One region of the Azospirillum sp. Marseille-Q6669 genome, then DNA from elsewhere that is predicted to be linked to it. Evidence: riboswitches for the same ligand, from Rfam matches in the RefSeq annotation. Region 1 holds a riboswitch; each other region holds the start of a gene.
What was found. Region 1 has a riboswitch for thiamine pyrophosphate ahead of ACWPXE_RS07390 (LuxE/PaaK family acyltransferase). Riboswitches for the same ligand answer to the same signal wherever they lie in the genome.
Positions count from the first base shown of each region.

Region 1 (4,345 bases):
CAGACGCCGGGGCCGACCTCGCCGATTTCGAAGGACGAGGTGCAGCTCTACCAGACGCCGGACGGCAAGCTTTCCGGACGGGTCAGCATTCCCGACGAGAAGCTGGGCGTCCTGGTCCAGCCGGAGGGGCGGGAGTGGCGCGAGTTCCGCATGGTCTGGCTGAAGATCATCGCGGGCGCGCTGATCCTGGGACCGATCGCGGTGCTGGCGATCTTCTACCTGATCCGCGGCACCATCCGCATCCATGGCGGCCGGTCGGGGCGCCCGGTGCCGCGCTTCAGCGGCATGGACCGCTTCGCCCACTGGACGACGGCGGTCAGCTTCCTGCTGATGGCGCTGACCGGGCTGATCCTGACCTTCGGGCGCATGCTGCTGATCCCGCTGATCGGCCACCCGAACTTCACGATGCTGGCCGAGGCCAGCAAGTATATGCACAACTTTTTCAGCGTGCCCTTCGTCCTCGGCCTGCTGATGATCTTCGTGCTCTGGGTGCGCGACAACATCCCGGAGAAGGCCGATCTCGTCTGGCTGAAGACGCTCGGCGGCGTGCTGAACAAGTCCGGCGAGCATCCCGAGGCCGGGCGCTTCAACGCCGGCCAGAAAGGGGTCTTCTGGGCGGTGGTGTTCGGCGGCTTCGCGCTGTCGCTCACCGGCTTCCTGCTGATGATGCCCTTCGCCGTCACCGGGATCGGCGGCATGCAGATCCTGCACGTCGCGCACGGGGTGGTGGCCGCGCTGATGATCGCGCTGATCATCGGGCACATCTACATCGGCACCATCGGAATGGAGGGCGCCTTCGACGCGATGGGCAGCGGCGTGGTGGACGAGAACTGGGCCAAGGACCATCACCGCCGCTGGTACGAGGAGCAGATCCGCAACGGCCGCGCCAACGAGGACGAGCGGCTGCGGCATCGCGCGGCGGAGTGAGGTGCGGAACAGCTCTCGACAGGCGGGCCGGCATGGCCGATCCTTCCGCGCAATGAAGTGTGCGTAGGGGGGATGCATGCCGCTCGACCATAGGGAGTCGCTGTTCCGCCGGATCGCGGAGCGGCGCGACGATCTTGTCGCGCTGACCCGCGACCTGATCCGCATCCCCACCGTGAACCCGCCGGGCGACGTCTACACCGACTGCGCGGAGTTCCTTGGGCGGCGGCTGGCCGGGCGCGGTTTCGCCGTGGAGTATGTGCGGGCGGATGGCGCGCCGGGCGACAGCGACCGCTACCCGCGCACCAACGTCATCGCCCGCATCGAAGGGCGCGAGCCCGGCCCCTGCGTGCATTTCAACGGCCACATCGACGTGGTGCCCGCCGGCCAGGGCTGGACGGTCGATCCCTTCGAAGGGGTAGTGAAGGACGGGCGCGTCTACGGCCGCGGCGCCTGCGACATGAAGGGCGGGATCGCCGCGTCGATCATCGCCGTGGAAGCGATCCTGGAGGCGGGCATCCCCTTCCCCGGCGCGCTGGAAATCTCAGGCACGGTGGATGAGGAGTCCGGCGGCTACGGCGGGGTCGGGCATCTCGCCACGCTCGGCTATTTCTCCCGCCCGCGGGTCGACCACGTCATCATCCCGGAGCCGCTGAACGTGGACCGTGTGTGCATCGGCCACCGCGGCGTCTGGTGGGCGGAGATCGAGACGAAGGGCCGCGTCGCCCACGGCTCCATGCCCTTCCTCGGCAACTGCGCGGTGCGCCATATGGGCGCCGTGCTGCACCGGATCGAGACGGAGCTGCTCCCCCGCTTGGCCGCCAAGCGCACCGCCATGCCGGTGGTGCCGGAGGGGGCGCGGCAGTCCACCCTGAACATCAACGCCATCCATGGCGGCCAGCCGGAGGATCACGGCGGCCTGCCCAGCCCGATGGTGCCTGACCGCTGCCGTATGGTCATCGACCGCCGCTATCTGATCGAGGAGGACCCGGAGGAGGTGCGGGCGGAGATCACCGCCATCCTGGAGGATCTGCGCCGCGAGCGCCCCGGCTTCGATTACGAGCTGCGCGAGGTTCTGGCCTTTCTGCCCACCCTGACCGACGCCGACGCGCCGGTGGTGCGGGCGGTGGGGGCGGCCATCGAGACGGTGCTGGGCCGCCCGGCGGTGCAGGTGGTGTCCCCCGGCACCTACGACCAGAAGCACATCGCGCGGGTTGGGCATCTGAAGGACTGCATCGCCTACGGCCCCGGCATCCTCGACCTCGCCCACCAGCCGGACGAGTATGTGGACATCGACGACATGGTCCATTCCGCGCAGGTCATGGCGATGGCCGCCCTGTCGCTGCTGCGGCGGGAGGTGTAAGGTCGCTTTCGTGGCAACAACGGCTGGCCGGAAACGCGCGCGATGTCGGACCTCAAGCTCAACCTCGGCTGCGGCGACACGCGGCTTGCCGGCTACGTCAACGTGGACAAGTACGGCACCTTCGGGCCGGACATCGTCGCCGACCTGGAGGTCGTGCCCTGGCCGTTCGAGGAGAGCAGCGTCGCCGACGTCCAACTCATCCACGCGCTGGAGCATATGGGCCAGACGACCGAGGGCTTCCTGAACATCATGAAGGAGCTGTACCGAGTCTGCCGCCACGGCGCGCGGATCACCATCAAGGTGCCGCACCCGCGCAGCGACGGCTATCTCGGCGATCCGACCCACGTCCGCCCCATTACGCCCAACGTGCTGAGCCTGTTCTCGATGGAGGAGAACCGGACATTCATCGAGCGAGGCTGGCCCAACACCCGCTTGGCGATGCATCTGAACGTCGATTTCCGCATGCTGTCGATCGTCTACGCCCCGACCCCGCGCTGGCACCACAAGCTGGCGTCCGGGGAGGTCACGAACCAGGAGGTGATGGAGGCAATGGAAAGCCAGAACAACGTCATCGACGAGATCGCCATGGTCCTGGAGGTGGTGAAGGGCGCCGCCTGAGCCCGACCGGCTTGACGGGCGGGGGCCGGTCCCTTAGCTTGCGAAGTGTTCCCTGGGGGGCCTCGCTAGGAGGCTGAGACTCCGCCGGTCCGGCGCTTTCATCCGGACAACGCGGTGACCCATCGAACCTGATCCGGGTCATACCGGCGTAGGGACGGGACTGAAGGGCGGCACGGCGTACCCCCATTCCATCCAGACACCGTTTGCTCCGGCAACAGTTTGTTGGCGCTGCAAAAGGTGTGTGCGGACGTGACCGAAGCCCGACTTGTCGAAGACCTGCTGGCCTTCATCGCCGCCGAAGAGGCGGACGAGGAGGCGTTCAACCGCATGGCGCTGGCCGTCTTCGCCCACCAGTTCGAGACCAACGCCCCCTACCGCCGCTTCGCCACCCAGCGGGCGCGCACCCTGCGCACGGTGAAGAGCTGGCGCGACGTGCCCGCCGTGCCGATCAGCGCCTTCAAGGACCTGACGCTGAGCGGACGCCCGCCGGAGGAGTGCCCGCACGTCTTCATGACCAGCGGCACCACCAAGGGCGTGCGGGGCAAGAGCCACCATCCGACGCTGGCGGTCTACGACCGCTCGATGACCGTCAATTTCCGCCGCCGCTTCATGGGCGAGTTTGACCGGCTGCGCATGGGAATCCTGTTCCCGACCGAGCAGGCGATGCCCAACTCCTCGCTCGCCCATTATCTGGCGCTGGCGAAGAGCGAGTTCGGGACGGATGAGAGCCGCTATTTCGTCTCCGACGCCGGGCTGGACGTGGACGGGGCGATCGAGGCGCTGTCCCGCGCCGAGGAAACCGGCGAACCCTACGCCCTGCTGGGGGCGAGCTTCAGCGTCGTGCATCTGATGGACGCGCTGGCCGAGCGGGGGCGGAGCTTCGCCCTGCCGGCGGGCAGCCGCATCCTCGACACCGGCGGCTTCAAGGGCCAGTCGCGGGAGATGGCGGCGGAGGAGTTCTACGGCCGCCTGTCCGCCACCTTCGGCGTGCCGCGCCGGCTGTGCATCAACATGTACGGCATGACGGAGCTGAGCACCCAGTTCTACGACGACGGCAACGAGACCTGCCCGTCGGTGAAGTCCGGCCCGCACTGGATACGCAGCCGGGTCATCAACCCGCTGACCGGGCAGGAGGTGCCGCGCGGCAGCGTCGGCGTGCTGGTCCATCACGATCTGGCCCATTTCAACTGCGCTTCCGCCATTCTGACCGAGGACGCGGGGGTGGAGGTGGACGGCGGTTTCCAGCTCCTCGGCCGGGCCGACGGGGCGGACGCCAAGGGCTGCTCCATGGCGGTCGAGGACTTCCTCAAAGCGGCGCGGGCCCCATGACCGTTGGCTTGATGGAGCGCGCCGGGCATCTGCCGGGGCTGTCCGCCGACGCGGTGGACTGGCGGACGCTGACCTTCCGGCGCGGCGCCGAGACGCTCGACGTGGCGGTGC
Region 1 covers NZ_CBCOOP010000001.1:1,670,772-1,675,116, reverse strand. The annotation lists gene ACWPXE_RS07405 (formate dehydrogenase subunit gamma) at 1-927, shown strand, start outside; gene ACWPXE_RS07400 (acetylornithine deacetylase/succinyl-diaminopimelate desuccinylase family protein) at 1,004-2,287, shown strand; gene ACWPXE_RS07395 (class I SAM-dependent methyltransferase) at 2,330-2,905, shown strand; TPP riboswitch at 2,949-3,078, shown strand; gene ACWPXE_RS07390 (LuxE/PaaK family acyltransferase) at 3,155-4,234, shown strand; gene ACWPXE_RS07385 (acyl-CoA reductase) at 4,231-4,345, shown strand, end outside.

Region 2 (4,345 bases), on a different contig from region 1:
TCATCGCCGACGCGACGGGAAGCTGGCACGCTGTCTTCCTGCTGGCCGCCGCCGTCAACGCGCTGGCCGCGGTGCTGGCCCTGTTCGTCCTGCGCCCGATGCGCAACCGCATGGCGGCGGAGTCGCTGACCGCGTCGGGCGGCCGAAGCGTAACGGCCATGTCCTGACGCTCTCTTCCCCTCCCCCCGCCTTGGGGAAGGAGCCGAAGCGAGGGGGCGCCTGCAAGGGCGCCCCCTTTTCGATTTGGGAGGTCAGTCCGCCGCCTGCCCCTCCTCCAGGTAGATCTCCCCGCCCTTGGCGCGGAAGCTCTCCGACATCTCGGCCATGCCGGAGTTGGCGTATTCCCGCACCTCCTGCGTGATCTTCATCGAGCAGAACTTCGGTCCGCACATCGAACAGAAGTGCGCGACCTTCGCCCCTTCCGCCGGCAGGGTCTGGTCGTGGAAGCGCTCCGCCGTCTCCGGGTCGAGCGACAGGTGGAACTGGTCGCGCCAGCGGAACTCAAAACGGGCGCGCGACAAGGCGTCGTCGCGTTCCTGGGCGCCGGGATGGCCCTTGGCGAGGTCGGCGGCGTGGGCGGCGATCTTGTAGGTGACCACACCCACCTTCACGTCGTCGCGGTCCGGCAGCCCCAAATGCTCCTTCGGCGTGACGTAGCAGAGCATCGCCGTGCCAAACCAGCCGATCATGGCGGCACCGATGGCGCTGGTGATGTGGTCGTAGCCCGGCGCGATGTCGGTGGTCAGCGGCCCGAGCGTGTAGAAGGGCGCCTCGCCGCACAGCGCAAGCTGCTTGTCGACGTTGGCCTTGATCTTGTGCATGGGCACATGGCCCGGCCCCTCGATCATCACCTGCACGTCGTGCTTCCACGCGATCTTGGTCAGCTCGCCCAACGTCTCCAGCTCGGCGAACTGGGCAGCGTCGTTGGCGTCGGCGATGGAGCCGGGGCGCAGACCGTCACCCAGCGAGAAGGCGACGTCGTACGCCTTCATGATCTCGCAGATCTCCTCGAACCGCTCGTAGAGGAAGCTCTCGCGGTGATGCGACAGGCACCATTTCGCCATGATCGAGCCGCCGCGCGACACGATGCCGGTGGTGCGCTTCGCGGTCAGCGGGATGTGCGCCAGACGGATGCCGGCGTGGATGGTGAAATAGTCCACCCCCTGCTCCGCCTGCTCGATCAGCGTGTCGCGGAAGATCTCCCAGGTCAGGTCCTCGGCCTTGCCGCCGACCTTCTCCAGCGCCTGATAGATCGGCACGGTGCCGATGGGAACCGGGCTGTTGCGCAGAATCCATTCGCGGGTGGTGTGGATGTTGCGGCCGGTGGACAGGTCCATGACGGTGTCGGCGCCCCAGCGGATCGACCAGACCATCTTGTCGACCTCCTCCCCCACCGAGGACGCGACGGCGGAGTTGCCGATGTTCGCGTTGATCTTGGTGAGGAAGTTGCGGCCGATGATCATCGGCTCCGATTCGGGGTGGTTGATGTTGGATGGGATGATCGCCCGCCCGCGCGCCACCTCGTCGCGGACGAACTCCGGCGTCACATGGTCGGGGATGGAGGCGCCGAAGTCGTCGCCGTCCCGCGCCGCCGCCTCGGCCAGCCGTTGCCGGCCCAGATTCTCGCGAACGGCGATGTATTCCATCTCCGGCGTGACGATGCCGGCGCGGGCGTAGGCCATCTGCGTGACCGTCCGGCCCGGCTTGCCGCGCAACGGACGGCGTCCGGCGCGGTCGAAGACGGGCACGGCGCGCGCCTCCCCGACGCGCAGCCCGTCGTCCTCCGGACGGACCTCGCGGCCCTCATAGGCCTCGACGTCGCCGCGGGCCTCGATCCAGGAGCGGCGCAGCTCCGCCAGGCCGCGGCGGATGTCGGTCTGTACGGCCGGATCGCTGTAGGGGCCGGAGGTGTCGTAGACGCGCACCGGCGGCTCGCCGCCGCCGACATGGATGTCGCGCATCGCCACGCGCAGGTCGGGGAAACGCTCCCCGGCCACATGGACCTTGCTGGAGGACGGCAGCGGACCGGTCGTCACCGAAAAATGGTCGGACGGCGCGGCCTTTTGGGAAGCGGGGGGAAGAGAGTCGGGCATCTGCTGTGGATCTCCATCGCACATAGGATCGTTGGAGACCCGGGTGTGACGGAGCGGCAGAACGGACGACCGGAGCGGTCCCCAGGAAGGGGTGCGCGATGGGGATGCGCGTGACCGTGGCCCGTTTGTTCCTGTCCCTACGCCGGTACGACCCGGATCAGGTTCAAAGGGTTCGGCGCCTTACGGCATCATCTCAGCCCCGTGCTATGGGGCTCCCCTTGGAACGTCGCCATGCTGAACCATCCGCCCCACCCACGTCAACGCGATTCCGGGCGCGATTCACAGCGAAGCCATCCCCATCAATGCACGTGGCGCGATTCTGGTATCCATTATCTGGTATACAAAATCCTATTGCGCAGCCTGAGCCGGGTCGCTATGCTGCATCACAACAACAAAAAGCAACGCCCCCTCCCGAGTGCCCGGAGCCCGTCCCATGCTCGAATCCCAACTGATCGCCTTCGTCGCCCTGGCCGGCCTGATGGGCCACGGCCTGACCCTGCTGATGCGGGAGGAGGACGAGTGGACTTCCGATCCCCAGGACGAGCAGCCGGACGGCCTTTGGTCGTCGGACCGCTTCAACCAGTCCGGCGAGGGGCACAACCGCCCTTTCTTCCTGGAGTAAAAAAGAAGGCCGCCGCGCGGGGTGCGCGCGGCGGCCATCGTCCAAGATAAAGTCACCCGTGGTGCGAAACCGTGGGGCCTTCGCGGACCGATCAGTGGCCGGGCTGCACCGCCAGCCCACCAGGACCCTGCTGGGCGGCGAGTTCGGCGTTTCGGGCATGGTGCTTGCGCAACATGGGCCGCAGGACCGCGATGGCGCAGAAGGCCGCGATGAGGTCCATGGTGGCGCAGATGTAGAGAACGGTCGCCCAGGTGCCGGTGGCCTCCATCAGCAGGTTGCCCAGCGGGACCAGGAGAGCCGCCACACCCTTGGCGCAGTACAGCACACCGTAGATCTTCGCCGCATGCTTGGTGCCGAAGGTGTCCGCGGAGGTGGCGCTGAACAGGCTGTACACTTCGCCCCAGGCCAGGAACACCAGACCCGACAGGATCAGGAACATGATCGGGTCGTGACCGAAGCGGCTGAGCATCAGGATGCCGAGTCCTTCGAAGGTGAAGGCGATGAACATCGTCGCTTCACGGCCGATGTGGTCGGAGACGAAGCCGAACAGCGGACGGGAGATGCCGTTCATCACGCGGTCGAGCATCAGCGCGAAGGGCAGAGCCGCCATGGTGATGCCGAACAGGCTGATCGGGGCTTCCTTCACGCCCAGATCGTGGGCGATCACGCCGAGCTGGGCCACCGCCATCAGACCGCCCGACACGGTGCAGATGAACATGAGCATCATGACCCAGAAGACCGGCGTCTGCAGCGCTTCCTTGAGCGTGTAGTCACGGCGGGACTGCAGGACCTTGGTCGAGGCCTTGACCTGATCCTTCTGCGGGGCGCGCAGGAAGTAGGCGGCGATGAGGATGATCGTGCCCTGCAGCAGGCCGAACCAGAAGAAGGTCGCCTGGTAGCCCGAGGAGTGGATCATGTTGGCGATCGGCAGGATGGTCACGGCCGAGCCGGCACCGTAGCCGCCCGCGGTCAGGCCGACGGCGAGGCCGCGCTTGTCCGGGAACCACTTGAGGGCGCTGTTGACGCAGGTGGCGTAGACGCAGCCGACGCCGATGCCGCCGATGGCCGAGCCGACATAGAGCATGCCGAGCGAGCCGGCGTAGCTGTCGACGATCCAGGAGAGGCCGGTCATCACGCCGCCGAAGGCGACGATGGCGCGGGGGCCGTAACGGTCGATGAAGTAGCCTTCGATGGGGGTCAGCCAGGTCTGGACGACGACGAAGACGGTGAAGGCGGTCTGGATCGAGGCGCGGGTCCAGCCATGGGTGGCCTGGATTTCCGGCACGAACAGCGTCCAGGCATACTGGATGTTGGCCGCGGCCACCATACAGACGATGCCGACGACGATCTGCATCCAACGCGCGCCTTCGGAAATGGGCGCCTGCGAGCCGCCGGAACTGTTAAAAGCTGGCCTCTGGGATTCTGTCGATCCAACCATCATTCCCTCCCGTGGGATTGCGACGCTTTGATACCGGGCATGAGGGTCCCCTTGGGCGGGCGAGGCGGTGTCCGAGCGAGCGTCCGCATCGCCGCGTCATGGGCGGCCTTGTTCCGTGCCGATGTGAGTCATGGTTCATTGGTGTGCTGGAGAGCCGGTCACGCTGTCCCTGCGTTCGTGGCGCTCCAGATA
Region 2 covers NZ_CBCOOP010000002.1:495,187-499,531, reverse strand. The annotation lists gene oxlT (oxalate/formate MFS antiporter) at 1-167, shown strand, start outside; gene thiC (phosphomethylpyrimidine synthase ThiC) at 252-2,093, opposite strand; TPP riboswitch at 2,210-2,322, opposite strand; gene ACWPXE_RS13575 (hypothetical protein) at 2,527-2,715, shown strand; gene oxlT (oxalate/formate MFS antiporter) at 2,807-4,069, opposite strand.
Region 2: linked by a shared signal. The riboswitch ahead of thiC (phosphomethylpyrimidine synthase ThiC) and the one ahead of ACWPXE_RS07390 (LuxE/PaaK family acyltransferase) in region 1 are both predicted to bind thiamine pyrophosphate.

Region 3 (4,345 bases), on a different contig from region 1:
CCTGCTGGCCATCTTCCTGTTCGCGGGCATGGACACGCTCATCAAATACTTGAGCAGCGGCTACCCGGTGGCGCAGCTCATGTTCGCGCGGTCGGTGGTGGCGGTGGTGCTGGTCGGCGGCATTTCGGTGGCGCGCGGCGGCTGGGGCGGGATGCGCACGCGGCGCCCGGTCGCCCATGTCTTCCGCTCGCTGGCCGGGCTGCTGTCGATGGGCTGTTTCTTCTACGCCTTCAAGCATCTGCCGCTGGCCGAAGTCTATGTGCTGAGCTTCGCCGGGCCGCTGTTCATCACGGCGCTGTCGATGCCGCTGCTCGGCGAGCCGGTGGGCTGGCGGCGCTGGGCGGCGGTGCTGGTCGGGTTCGGCGGCGTGGTGGTGATGGCCCGCCCGGAGGCCGATGCGCCGCTCCTGCCGATTTTTGTCGGCGTGGCCGCGGCCTTCTTCTACGCGCTGGCGATGATCGCGGTGCGCGGCCTGTCGCGGACGGAGAGCAACACGGCCATCGTCGTCTATCTGCTGCTGACCACCACGGTGGTGAGCGGTGTGGCGGCGATCCCTGACTGGGTGCAGCCGGGCGGGTTCGACCTCGGGCTGATGCTTCTGGTCGGCACACTGGGCGGGGCGGCGCAGGTGCTGATGACCCAGGCCTTCCGCCTGGGTCGCGCCGCGGTGGTGGCGCCCTTCGAGTATACGGGGATGATCTGGGCGACCCTGCTTGGTTTCCTGGTCTTCGGCGACGTGCCGACCCCCACCGTGCTGGCCGGGGCGGGGATCATCATCGCCAGCGGGCTCTACATCCTCTATCGGGAAACGCTGCGCCGCAGCGACTGACGGGTCAGGCGGCGGCGGGAAGAGCCAAGCAATCATCCGGGGAAAGCGGCGGGGCGGTCAGCGCGATGATCCGGCTGCGTTCCAGCACGCGCCGGATGCGCGGCGGATGATTCTCGAAGGCGATGGCGCCGCCGCGGTCGAGCACCGCATTGCGGAGCGCCAGCAGAATGCCGATGCCGCAGGAATCGAGGAACTCCACCCGTCCCAGATCGACGCGCAGCGTCAGGGCCTGTGCGTCCGCAACGCGGCGGAGCAGGGGCGTCAGGCCGGGCAGGGCCGCGTGGTCGACCCGCCCCGACAGGATGGCGCGCAGCCCGTATCCGCCCTGTGCCGTGGCGAAGGGGTGCAAGGTGACGGTGCTGTGCGACGGGATGGGCCGCATGCTTCGTGGCGACTTTCCGGTTGGGGCGACGGTCCGGCGCGGGCCGGGGGCGGTGGAAGGAACCACGGGAAACGCGACTCTCCGGTGTCTGTTCCGTTGCCAAATTGTGAAAAGGCGCCGGGCTGCCGCTTGACAGCCGGGCGCCGGGCTCACACTGTGCACACGAACGGCTGGGGTGCCTGCCGCAAGGCGGGCTGAGACCACACCCATCGAACCTGATCTGGGTCATGCCAGCGAAGGGAGCCAAGCGTTCGAGGCTGTGCCGCCGCTATACCCCTGGCCTCCTCGTCCTCGCGCGGTTCTTCGCCGGGCAGGAGGAGACACATCCATGCGGCGCTTCCTTTCCATTCTCTCGGCAACCGCCGTCTCGGCGTCGCTCCTGTCGGGGACGGTGCTGGCGGGCGAGGCCTCGGTCCCTGTGCTGGTGCCGCTGACCGGCTTCCTGTCGCTGGAAGGCACGAGCCAGCGCAACGGCGCCGTCCTGGCGCTGAAGGACGCGCCCGCGGGAGTGGCGGTGCGGTCGGAGGTGATCGACACCGGCACCTCGCCGGAGGCCGCGGTCACGGCGTTGGAGCGCGCGGCGGGCGGCAAGGTCACGGCGGTGGCGGCCAGCATGCTGGGCACGCAGATGCTGGCGATGCTGCCGCTGGCCCAGGATTACGGCATTCCGCTGGTCACCGTGTCGGGCACGGCGAGCATCACCGAGCAGGGCAACCCCTGGGTCTTCCGCTTCTTCCCCGGCGACGCCGTGACCAAGGAGGCCCACGCCCGCTACGTGACGGAGGAGCTGGGCAGGAAGCGCCCGGCGGTGATCTATCAGACGACCGCCTACGGACAGAGCGGCAAGGCCCATCTGGAGCAGGCTTTCAAGAAGCTCGGCGTCGAGCCGGTGTTCGAGGAGGGGGTGGACCCCGCCGCCAAGGATCTGCTGCCGGTCCTGACTAAGGCGCTGGCCGCCAAGCCCGACGTGCTGGTGCTGCACCTCCATTCCGGCCCGACCGCCCTGTTCATCCGGCAGGCGGCGGCCAACGGGGTGGCGGTGCCGATCGTCGCCGGCTCCGCCATGCACCAGCCGAGCACCGCGGCGCTTCTGGAACCGGCCGAGTTGAAGGGCGTTTGCGCCGAGACGGCGGCCTCGCCGATCTCCGGCGGCAGCCCGGAGGTGGAGGCCTTCACCACCGCCTACCGCGCCGCCTTCAACGCGGAGCCGGATGCCTTCGCGCTCGGCCAATATGATGGCATCCGCATGGTGCTGGCGGCGGTGCAGGGCGGTGCTGACAGCGCGGAAGCGGTGCGCAAGGCCCTGTCCGCCGGTACCCACCAGGGACTCGCCATGACCTACCGGTCAGACGGCAAGGGCAACATGGCGCATTCCGCCGTGATCGTCTGCTACGACGGCGCCTCGCGCGTGCCGGCGATCGCCAAGCGCTACGACAACCTGACCGGCGTGGTGTCCGGCATGGTGAAGTGAGCGGGCCTTGATCACCCTGCAGCTTCTCGTCAACGGCCTCGCCCTGGGTGCGGCCTACGCGCTGGTCGCGCTGGGCTTCGTGCTGGTGCTGAACGCCACCGCGGCGGTGAATTTCGCGCAGGGCGATCTAGTGATGGCCGGCGGGCTGCTCGGCGTGGCGCTGGCGCCGCATCTGCCGGGTTATCTGCCGCTGCCCGGACTGCTTCTGCTGCCGGTGGTGCTGGTGCTGATGGCCGGGCTGGGGCTGCTGCTGGCGGCTGCGGCCTATCTGCCGCTGCGCCGCCGCCCGCCGGTGGCGGTCTTCATCAGCACCATCGCGGCGGGGATCATCCTGCAAAACGGCGCCTCCGTCCTGTTCGGGCCGGAACCACGGGCGGCACCGCCGCTGCTGAGCGGGGGAACGCTCGACCTCGGCGGGCTGGTGGTGGCGGAGCAGTCGCTGGCCATCATCGCCGTTGCCGCTCTGCTCATCGCCGGGCAGCAGTGGCTGTTCGGGCGGACCCAGCTCGGCCGCCGCCTGCGCGCTACGGCGCAGGACCCGGAGATGGCGCGGGCCTGCGGCGTGCCGGTGACGGCGATGATCCTGATCACCTTCGCGCTGGGCACCGCCTTCGCCGGGGCGGCGGGGCTGCTGCTTGCCAACCGCTACTTCGTCACGCCGACGGCGGGCGGCGACCTGATCCTCAAGGCCTACATCGCCGTGACCATCGGCGGCTGGGGTTCCGTCCCCGGCGCGGTGGCCGGCGCGCTGCTGATCGCGCTGTTCGAGGTGGGGGTGTCGTCGGTTCTGTCCTATCCGGTGGCGCTGGGGCTGCTCTACGCGACGCTGCTGGTCATCCTGGTCGCCCGTCCGCAGGGGCTGTTCGGTGAGGCGGCGCGGCGCCGTGCGTAGGATCGTGCATAAGGTGTGGGCGCTTGCCCCCACCCTGACCCTCCCCCGCTGGGCGGGGGAGGTGATTGGGGTCGCGGTGCTGGTGGCGTACGCGCTGCTGTACGCGTCGCCGTACGGGCTGCGCGTGCTGACGGTGGCGGGGGTGTACGCGCTGGCCGCTATCGGGTTCCAGATCGTCTTCGGACTTGGCGGTGCGCTTTCGCTGGCCCACGGCGCCTTTTTCGGGATCGGGGCCTACGCCACCGGCATCTTGGGCAGCCAGTGGGGGTGGGGCTTCGCCGCGACCTTCCCGGTGTCTCTTCTGGTGCCGCTGCTGCTGGCCCTGCTGGTCGGGCTGCCGGTGCTGCGGCTGGAATCCCATTACTTCGCGCTGGCGACGCTGGGCATCGCGCAGGTCGTCCATCTGCTGGCGGTCAACAGCCCCGCCCTGACCGGCGGCGCCAACGGGCTGCCGGGCGTGCCGGGCATCGTCCTGTTCGGCTGGGCGGTGCCGCGCGGGCTGCCGCTGGCGGCGGTGGTCTGGGGCTTCGTGGCGCTGGGCGGGCTGCTCGCCTGGAGGCTGGTGCGAGGGCGCTGGGGACGGGCGCTGACTCTGGTTCGCGACGACCCGCTGGCGGCGGGAGCGCTGGGTCTGGACGTCGGCGGGCTGCGGTTGGCCGCCTTCGCGCTGAGCGCCGTCTATGCCGGGGCGGCAGGCGCCCTGGCGGTGCACACCCAGCGCGTCGTCTCGCCGGAAGTGTTGGAGTTCCCCGTCATGGTCTCCGTCCTCAC
Region 3 covers NZ_CBCOOP010000002.1:191,948-196,292, forward strand. The annotation lists gene ACWPXE_RS12110 (DMT family transporter) at 1-829, shown strand, start outside; gene ACWPXE_RS12115 (STAS domain-containing protein) at 834-1,211, opposite strand; TPP riboswitch at 1,373-1,470, shown strand; gene ACWPXE_RS12120 (ABC transporter substrate-binding protein) at 1,540-2,682, shown strand; gene ACWPXE_RS12125 (branched-chain amino acid ABC transporter permease) at 2,690-3,574, shown strand; gene ACWPXE_RS12130 (branched-chain amino acid ABC transporter ATP-binding protein/permease) at 3,567-4,345, shown strand, end outside.
Region 3: linked by a shared signal. The riboswitch ahead of ACWPXE_RS12120 (ABC transporter substrate-binding protein) and the one ahead of ACWPXE_RS07390 (LuxE/PaaK family acyltransferase) in region 1 are both predicted to bind thiamine pyrophosphate.

Region 4 (4,345 bases), on a different contig from region 1:
GTTCGGGTAGCCGGCGGTGCCGAGAAACAGGCGCGAGCGGAACTCACGGCCCGCTATGGTGAGCGTGTCGTTCATGGGTGTGTCCTCATTGACCGATACTCCCTCTCCCGCCCCGGGAGAGGGAAGGGGCCCGCGCGGAGCGTGGGAAGGGTGAGGGTGCCGCCAAGAATCAGCGCCACAATCCTCGTGCGACCCTCACCCGCCCGCTGACGCGGGCACCCTCTCCCGAGGCGGGAGAGGGAAATGCCGTTGGTTGGAACTGCTGCCCTTTACCCGCCCTGCACGGGGCGGATGATCTCCAAGGCGTCGCCCGCGCACAGGGGCGTCTCGTCCCAGCGGCGGGACGGCAGAACGGCGCCGTTAAGGGCGACCGCGACCCCGTGGGTGCCCGCGGCGATTCCCCGCCCGGCCAGCAGGGCGGCGACGGTGGGGGCGGCGAGGTCCTCCTCCCGCCCGTTCACGCGGATGCGGGCGCTCATGCCGCGGCCCCCTTCGGCTGGGCGAAACGGTCGAGCGCGAAGGGGCGGATCACCGGATCGGCCTCTCCGGTCAGGACCAGCCGCGCCACCGAGTCCGCGGTGACCGGGGTCAGCAGGATGCCGTTGCGGTGGTGCCCGGTGGCGTAGACCAGACCCTCCACCTCCGAGAGGCCGAGGATCGGGGCGTCGTCGCGGGTGCCGGGGCGGAAGCCGGCCCACGCCTCCTCGATGGGCAGCTCGGCGATGCCCGGCAGGGCGCGCCACGCCCCTTCCAGCAGGGCGAACTGGCCCCCGGCGGTCAGCCGGTCGTCGAATCCGCGCTCCTCCGTCGTGGCGCCGACGAGCAGCCGCCCGTCCAGCCGCGGGATCAGGTAGGTGCCGGGGGTCCACACCACATGGCGCAGCAGCGGCAGGCGGGGGTCCATGCGCAAACAGAGCATCTGGCCCTTCACCGGACGCACCGGCGGACGCACCGCCGGGGACAGGCCGTCGATCCAACCCGACCACGCCCCGGCGGCCAGAACCACCCGGTCGGCCTCGAAAAGCCGGTTGCCAACCTGGACGCCGACGGCGCGGCCGCCGCGGATCTCGATGCGGGACACCTCGGCGTACTCGTGCACCACGGCGCCGGCCCGCAGGGCGGCGGCGTGCAGGGCGGTGGCAACCTTGCGGTTGTCGACTTGATGGTCGCCGGCGCAGAACAGCGCGCCGGCCACGCCCGGCTGGAGATAGGGTTCGCGCCGACGCACCTCCGCCCCGCTCAGCCATTCCACGGGCAGGCCGAGCTTGGTCTGGAAGTCGTGCAGGAACCGCACCTTGGCGGCGTCGTCGGCGTTCAGCGCGATGACCATCGTGCCTTCGCCGCGCAGGTCCACCGCCATGCCGGAGGCGGCCTCCAACTCCGCCGCGAAGGCGGGCCACAGGTCCTGGGAGGCGCGGGTCAGCGGCAGAAGGCTCTCTTCGCCGGGTTCGGTCTCCACGCAGGCGGCGAGCATCCCGCCCGCGGCGTGGCTGGCGCCCCGGCCGGCAGCGCCACGGTCGAAGACCTCAACCCGGCAGCCGGCGACGGCCAGCCTCCAGGCGATGGAGAGGCCGACCACCCCGGCGCCGATCACGGCGACGGTGGGTTTCGCGGAATCAGAATGAAATAAGGGCGCGGATACCATGCGGCGGCTCCCTTCGCTGGCATTATCCAGACAGGTTCGATGGGTGTGATCTCAGCCGCGCGGGCTCATCCCGCACGGCACCCCAGCCAATGCCCGGATCATCCGGAAGAGGGCCGCCTTTGGCAAGCCCCTTTTCGTTGGTCACAACAACAAAAGCGACGCCAGCCCCAAGAAGGACAGGAACCCGATGACGTCGGTCATGGTGGTCAGGAAGACCGAACTCGCCACCGCCGGATCGACGCCCAGCCGGTCCAGTCCGATGGGAATCAGCACCCCGCACAGGCCGGCGACGAACAGGTTGATGACCATGGCACAGCCGATGACCAAGCCGATCATCGGCTCGAACCACGTCGCGGCGATGGCCCCGACCAGCGTGGCGAAGACGGCGCCGTTGAGCAGCCCAACGAGCACCTCCTTACCCACCACGCGGGGGGCGTTGGAGGACGACAGCTCGCGTGTCGCCAGGGCGCGCACCGCCACGGTCAGGGTCTGGGTCCCGGCGTTGCCGCCCATTGAGGCGGTGATCGGCATCAGCACGGCCAGCGCCACGATCTGTTCGATGGTCGCCTCGAACAGCGAGATGACGCCCGCCGCCGCGAAGGCGGTAAACAGATTCACGCCCAGCCAGGAAATGCGCGAGCGCGAGGTTTCCAGAACCGAGCGGTAGATGGAGGTGTCGCCGACGCCGCCCAGCTTGCCGATGTCGTCCTCGGCCTCCTCGTCGATGATGTGGACCACGTCGTCGACGGTGATGACGCCGATCAGCCGCCCACCGGCGTCCACCACGGGGGCGGAGACCAGGGCGTATTGGCGGAACAGGTTCGCCACCTCCTCCTGGTCCATGGTGGCGGGGATGGTGTCCACCTCCTCCGTCACCAGATCGGCGATGCGGACCGACCGCTTCTGGCGCAGCAGGCGCGACAGCGGCACCGCACCGACCACCCGGTGCATCGGATCGACGACGAAGATGTCGTAGAAGTCCTCCGGCAGCTCGTCGGTGGCGGCGCGGACGTAATCGATGGTCTTGCCCACCGTCCAGAACTGCGGCACCGCCACCAGATCGCGCTGCATCAGGCGGCCGGCGGTGTACTCGTCGTAGGTCAGGTTCTCCTGGACCAGCGCCCGGTCGGCGGCCGGCAGATTCTCCAGAACCTCGCGCCGGGTGTCCTCGTCCAGATCCTCGATGACGTCGACGGCGTCGTCGGTGTCCAGCTCCGCGACGGCGGCGGCCAGCTCCTTCGGCTCGAACAGCTCGACGATCTCCTCGCGGAGATCGGGGTTGAGGTAGCTCAGCACCTCGCCGTCGAAGTCGGGGCGCAGGACGCCGATCAGCGCCTCCCGGTCGTCGTGGCCGAGTTGCTCGATCAGGTCGGCGATGTCGGCGGGGTGAAGCTTGTCCACCTCCGCGCGCAGATCGTCGCGCCGTCCGGCGTGCAGCCGCTCGACGATCTCCTCCACGAACTCCGGCTTAACACCATAGGCGCGCTCCTCCTCGCCGTCCTCGCGGGGCGGGTCGGGGCGTTCGGCCGGGTGCGGCACATCGTCCTGGATACGATCCGGTTCCTGGCGGTCGGTGTGCATGGCGGCACCCTCCCTTCACGATGGCAATGCGGCGTGACGGCATGGTCCTGCGATCGGCCGACCATGGCGCACCGGCGTTTGCGGGTTGGTGGGGAGCCCTCGCGGAATCCCGCCGGGGCGCCCACCGAATATAGGTGTGCCGCTGTTTTGTCCAGCCCGGCGGACCGGTCCGGGCCCTCCGGCCCTGCGCGCAATTGCTTGCGTGGGCTTCACAATTCGTGCACCCATAATGCGCGCGGGGCTTTCCACCTCGCGCAGCCCGAGAAGAACCGACACCACCGGCCAGCGGATGTGACGATGGAGTACGCCTACACCGACATCGACGGTCAGGAGGGGATCATGCTGTCGGGGCGTTTCACCTACGACGACAGCCGCAAGTTCCACGACCTGCTGGCGGATTGGGACATCGGCGCGCGGCCCGAGGTGCGGCTGGACCTGCGTTATCTGACCTTTCTCGACTCCGCGGCGATCGGCATGCTGTTCGTCCTTGCCAACCGTTGCCGCGACGCCAAGGGGCTGGTGACGGTGCACAACGCGCAGCCCTACATCGTGCAGACCATGCGGCGCGTGGCGCTCGATCAGTATGTGGAGTTCCGCTGAGGCGGAGCGGCCCGGAAGAAACAGCCCTGATCCGGGCGGCCTGAAAACGAAAAAGCCCGCTGTGGTCCGATGGACCGGCGGGCTTTTCGTTTGTTTGCCTGATCCCCCGTTTCGGGGGGATGGTGCGGTCGAGAAGACTCGAACTTCCACGGCATCTCTGCCACAGCGACCTCAACGCTGCGCGTCTACCAATTCCGCCACGACCGCACAAGGCTGGTAGAACCGAGGAGGGAACTGCTCCCCTCATCGGGTGGAGCGGGGGAATAGCAGATCCCCATCGCCCGATCAAGCGGTGTCTCGCGTTTTTGCCAAAGAAAGTTCATAACATCGGCATGACCGATCTCACCGCCCCTATTCCGCCCGCCGCCGATGCCGCCGCCGATGCCGTCCCGGCGCGAGCGGTGGAGTGGCGGATCAGCGACACGCCCGTCCCCTACCCCGACGCGCTGGCCGAAATGGAGGCGCGCGTCGAGGCCATCCGCGCCGGCACCGCGCCGGAGCTGGTCTGGCTGCTGGAGC
Region 4 covers NZ_CBCOOP010000006.1:610,752-615,096, reverse strand. The annotation lists gene thiG (thiazole synthase) at 1-75, opposite strand, end outside; gene thiS (sulfur carrier protein ThiS) at 270-479, opposite strand; gene thiO (glycine oxidase ThiO) at 476-1,645, opposite strand; TPP riboswitch at 1,637-1,740, opposite strand; gene mgtE (magnesium transporter) at 1,787-3,226, opposite strand; gene ACWPXE_RS31385 (STAS domain-containing protein) at 3,524-3,826, shown strand; tRNA gene ACWPXE_RS31380 (tRNA-Leu) at 3,947-4,033, opposite strand; gene lipB (lipoyl(octanoyl) transferase LipB) at 4,159-4,345, shown strand, end outside.
Region 4: linked by a shared signal. The riboswitch ahead of thiO (glycine oxidase ThiO) and the one ahead of ACWPXE_RS07390 (LuxE/PaaK family acyltransferase) in region 1 are both predicted to bind thiamine pyrophosphate.